2 regions of the Paucibacter sp. B51 genome follow, and region 1 is predicted to be linked to the other one. Evidence: predicted binding sites of a transcription regulator. Region 1 holds the regulator's gene; the other holds the start of a gene.

Region 1 (2,386 bases):
TGGTCAATGCCTGGGGCGCCAAGGATTGCCACGGCCTGGTGCTGTCCAAGATCGACGAGGCCGTCAAGCTGGCCCCGGCCCTGGACACCCTGATCCGCCACAAGCTGACCGTGCTGGGCGTGACCAACGGCCAGCGCGTGCCGGAAGACTGGCACCGCCTGTCAAGCCAGGCCCTGGTGCAGCGCGCCCTGCGCAGCACCGCCGCCGGCGCCTGGCGCATGGACAGCGCCGATGTGAACCTGATTTTTGCCGGGGGGCCCGCGCTTGGCTCCCAACACCCGGCCGCCATGGGCATGTTTTAAGCCCGGATGCTGAAGCCACACGAGACCCCACTCATCATGCGCGACGCTCACACCTCTGCTTCATCCCACGCCCCGCAGGACCAGGCTCACGGCCTGCGCCGCCTGTTCGCCAGCTCACGGGTGCGCTTCATCCCGGTCGTCAGCAACCCCCATGTGGTGGGCGGCGGCGTGCTGCTGGAAGGCCTGTGCGCGGCCTTCGCCGAGCTGGGCCTGCACACCCTGGTGGTCGATGCCGGCGAGAGCTCGCCCAAGCCCTCGGAGCTGGCGAGTGTGGACCTGGCCTCCTGCGTGGAAAGCCTGTCCAAAGATGTGTCCTATCTGGCCGCGCGTGGCCTGCCCATGCGCTACATCAACGCCAACGGCTCGGCCGCCCAGTTCTTGGAAGCCGTGACCGATGCCGCCCCCTTCGCCGATGTCGTGCTGCTGCACGCCAGCGCGGCCGAACTGGCCCGTGTGGTCGCCCTGCGCGAGGTGCGCCCGGTACTGCTGGCCGACACCGACAGCATGAGCGTCACCCATGCCTACGCCGGCATGAAATGGCTGGCCAGCCGCGCCGGCCTGATGGTCTACAGCCTGCTGCTGGCCAGCTCGCCGCAGCTGCGCCTCTCGGATCGCATTGCCCAGCAGATCAGCTCCTGCGCCGATGGTTTCCTCGGCGCTGTGCTGCGCGACTGGGCCTGCCTGGACCCCAAGACACCGCCGACGGCACCGGTCTCCCCGGAGATCCGCCACCTGGCCCGTGAGCTGCTGCTGGCCGCCCCGCCGGGAGCCGCGCTGGAAGCCTCGGTCAACGCCAGCCCGCTGCGCCCGCCCGTGCGCATGATGGGTGCAGGGCGCCCGGCCATGGCAGCCACTCTTTGATTGACGCAGGAGCTGATGATGTACACCGCCAAAGGCCGCCTCGATAACTCCTCGCTGATCAAGCAATACAGCCCGCTGGTGCGACGTCTGGCGCACCAGATGATCGCCAAGCTGCCCGCCAATATCGAGATCGACGACCTGATCCAGGTCGGCCTGATCGGCCTGACCGACGCGCTCTCGCGCTTCGATGTCGGCCAGGGCGTGCAGTTCGAGACCTTTGCCACCCAGCGCATCCGCGGCGCCATGCTCGACGAGCTGCGCGGCGGCGACTGGATGAGCCGCGGCACCCGCCGCCAGCAGCGCGAGATCGAAGGCGCCGTGCGCAAGCTCGAGCAAGAGCTGGGCCGCGCCCCGGTCGAGAGCGAGATCGCCGCCGAGATGAAGATCCCGTTGGCCGAGTACCAGGACCTGCTCGGTAAGGTGCGTGGCACCCAGCTGGTCTATCTGGAAGACATGTCGGGCGACGAAGGCGACGAGGACTTCCTCGACCGCCATGTGGCCGACCACAGCAACAACCCCATGTTGAAGCTGCAGGACCATCGCATGCGCGAGGCCCTGGTCGCCGCCATCAAGAACCTGCCCGAGCGCGAGCAGTACATGATGAGCATGTACTACGAGCACGACATGAACCTCAAGGAAATCGCGGTTGTGCTCAAGGTCACCGAATCGCGCGTCTGCCAGCTGCACAGCCAGGCCATCGCCCGCCTGCGTGTCAAGCTGCGCGACTGGTAAGCCCCGCTGCCGTAATTTCAGATCCAAGCGGCGCCCAGCTCTTGCTGCTACCCTTCCGGGTGGTCAGGCTCGGTCTCGGAGCCGACCGCGACTCTAGGGAGGAGACGCCATGTTCTTTGGCTCCAAGCGCCAATCCGCCACCCGATCGAGCGTGCCCATCGCGCACCACGAATCAACTGCGGGCGCCGCGGCGCCCAGCACCCAGGCGCTGACCCAGCTGCTGGGCAGCCTGTCCCGTTCGGTCTCCCATGTCGGCCGCGATGCGGCCGAGGTGCGCGGGGTGCTGGATGACACACAGAAAGTTGTCGATGCCCAGGCCCAGGCCATGGCCGCTCTGTCGGGCGAGCTGGGCCAGGTGCGCCAGGCCCAGCAAGGCATCAGCCGGGCCAGTGAACAAAGCCGTCAGGCCGTGCAGCGCGCCCGCCAGGCCTTGTCCGGCGTTGGCGATGAGGTGGGCGGCATCGTCCAGACCCTGCACGAGGTCGCTGACG
Region 2 (2,386 bases), 3.2 Mb from region 1:
GCCAGCACCTGGCGCAGTTCGCCGCGCAGATGCGGCGCGCCATAGCCCAGCAGGCTGCACAAATGGCCCAGGCTACGCGAAGGTAAGGGTGCGTACTTGGCCAGCACCAAGTCCAGCAAGGCCTGGGCTTTCTCGTGCGGTGTGCGCGGATCGGGCGTGTGGGCCACGGCGCTGTAGATGCGCTGGCCTTGCTCACGCTGCTGCACGCGCAGCAGGCCTCGGTAATGCATGCCGTCCAGCAAATGGGTGGTGGCATTGCTGCTGCCGCCCCAGGCATTGCGGGTGGAGCCCAGATTGAAATGCTGCTGGATCTCGCGCGGGTGGCAGGGGCCCTGCGCTTGCACAAAGGCCTGGATGGCCTCGGCCTGAGCGCGCGTCTTGGCGTCCCAGGCGCGCTTGGCGCTGCGCGGATGCATGAGCTTGAGGTGCTCGCGCGGCAGGAAGCCGTAGTTGACCAGGCAATCCTCTTCCACCGCCAGCCGGGTGTAGCGGCGCTCCAGATCGCCAGCGCGGTAGTCCTTGACCCGATGCCTCAGGGTCAGGTCTTGCGCCCGCGCCGGGGCGCGGATCGGGTCGGCCTGGACAAAGCCCAGGCGCTGGATGGCCTGGGGCAGGCTGGTGGGCTTGAACAGGCTGCGCGCCACGGCGTAGCGGCGCAGATCGGGCAGGGTCAGGGTGAGGGCGGCGGCGGGCATGGGCTTTGGTGTCAGTTCTGCGCGAGGCGCTCTAGCGCGCGGTCATGGGCGCGCGCCAGCAGCAGCTGGGCCAGCATGGCGCCCAGCCAGGCCAGGGCCATGTCTTTCTGCGTGTCCCAGGGGTCGCCCTGGGCGCCCAGGAATTCATCGGCGCCCTGACCCAGGGCCACCGCGGCGCCCCATTCGATCAGTTCGTAGATGGCGCTGATGGCCAGGCAGCAGGCCGTCACCACGGTGAACAGCCAGCCGCCGGGCTGCAGCCCGGTCTTGCGCAGCAGCAGCTCGCGTGCTGCGATGGCGGGGATGAAGCCTTGCGCCAGATGGCCGAGGCCGTCGTAGGGATTGCGGCCCAGGGCCAGCATCTCGCGCAGCCAGTCACCCAGGGGCACGCGGGCGTAGCTGTAGTGGCCGCCAGCGATCAGGATCAGGGCGTGGACAAAGATCAGGCCCAGCAGCAAGGGCGTGAGCGGGAAGCGCCGCTGCGTGGCCAGCAGCAGCGGCCAGACCAGCAGCACCGGCGCCACCTCCATCCACCAGGTGGCGGCATCGAAGGCACCCAGGCGGCTCCAGGCCAGCACGGCGAGATTGAGCCCGGCCAGCAGGGCCAGCTGCGTGGCGCTGAGCTGCGCCGGCGGGGTGAATGGGGTCGAACGGGACGAGGGTACAGCAGGCATGCCGGCATTGTGGCCGCCGCCCGAGGCGGGGGCGTCAGGTGAAACCTGGGCTGCTGTGCGATCCCCGGCCTGCAATTGCCCTCAACCTTTGCCGCCGGCTGCCGAAAACCGAGAACGCCCGGGCCACTGGGCGGTGTCGGCCTGCGTGCAGGCCAGGATGGCTTTTCCGTGGACGCATCATGACCGAAACCACCCAACTTGAAGCCAAGGTACTGCTGCTGGAGCATGACGCCGCGCAGTACCAGGTGCTGACCGAGTTTTGCCAGTCCGTGGGCCTGATGGCCTTTCCCCGCTCGTCAGCCGATGCCTTGGCCACCCTGGCCCAGAACAAGGACCTCGGCGGGGTGCTGCTGGCAGAAGACCTGCCTTGCGAGGGCGAGGACGGTCTGCACCTGGCGCGCGCCATCCACAAGCTGCGGCCCGAGTTGCCCATCTTTTTGCGCCGCACCACCGACCGGCCGCTCACGCCCGAGGAAGAAAAAGTGGTGCGCCACCGCTGGAACACCGGCGATCTGGATCACCTCAAGGCCGCAGTCGAGTACTCCATCTTCAGCCTGCGCTACCCGACGCGCCTGGTCTACGGCATCGTCGAGCTGACCCGCTCGGCCCTGGCCGCCATGTTCCCCAATGCCCTGGTGGTGTCCGAGTCGCCCTATGTGGTGCACGATCGCATCATCCACGGCGAGGTCTCCACCCTGATCGCCATCGAGAGCACCTGGTGCCGCGGCTACATGATGCTGCAGACCGAGGAAAGCGCGCTGCGCCAGGGCCTGATCCAGGGCTTCAGCTACGCGGGCATCGGTGGTGATCTGAACTTTCGCGAGCTCAACCACATGCTGGGCGAGACCACCAACCTGATCTGGGGCGCCTTCAAGAACCGCTACATCCCGCCCAAGGCCTTTGCCAACCAGCAGACCCAGGTGCCCATCGTCATCAACCACGAGCACAAATACATCTCCTTTGGCTCGCAGGACCCACAGCTGTGCATCCGCTACCAGCTCTCTGATCCCTTCCGGC

What was found. Region 1 encodes FliA, which starts transcription of late flagellar genes. Its sites were predicted from a motif close to CTAAAGTTTNNNNNNNNNNNGCCGNTA; they were not measured.
Region 2: a site for FliA is predicted at 1,450-1,476, ahead of OOB33_RS07100 (chemotaxis protein CheX). Genes of this name have one in related genera too.

What each region holds. Positions count from the first base shown of each region.
Region 1 is NZ_JAPIVN010000001.1:4,879,936-4,882,321, reverse strand. Features, by position in the region: gene flhF (flagellar biosynthesis protein FlhF) at 1-302, shown strand, start outside; gene OOB33_RS20595 (MinD/ParA family ATP-binding protein) at 339-1,163, shown strand; gene OOB33_RS20590 (RNA polymerase sigma factor FliA) at 1,182-1,895, shown strand; gene OOB33_RS20585 (methyl-accepting chemotaxis protein) at 2,005-2,386, shown strand, end outside.
Region 2 is NZ_JAPIVN010000001.1:1,672,392-1,674,777, forward strand. Features, by position in the region: gene OOB33_RS07090 (DNA glycosylase AlkZ-like family protein) at 1-695, opposite strand, end outside; gene OOB33_RS07095 (DUF2238 domain-containing protein) at 707-1,369, opposite strand; gene OOB33_RS07100 (chemotaxis protein CheX) at 1,549-2,386, shown strand, end outside.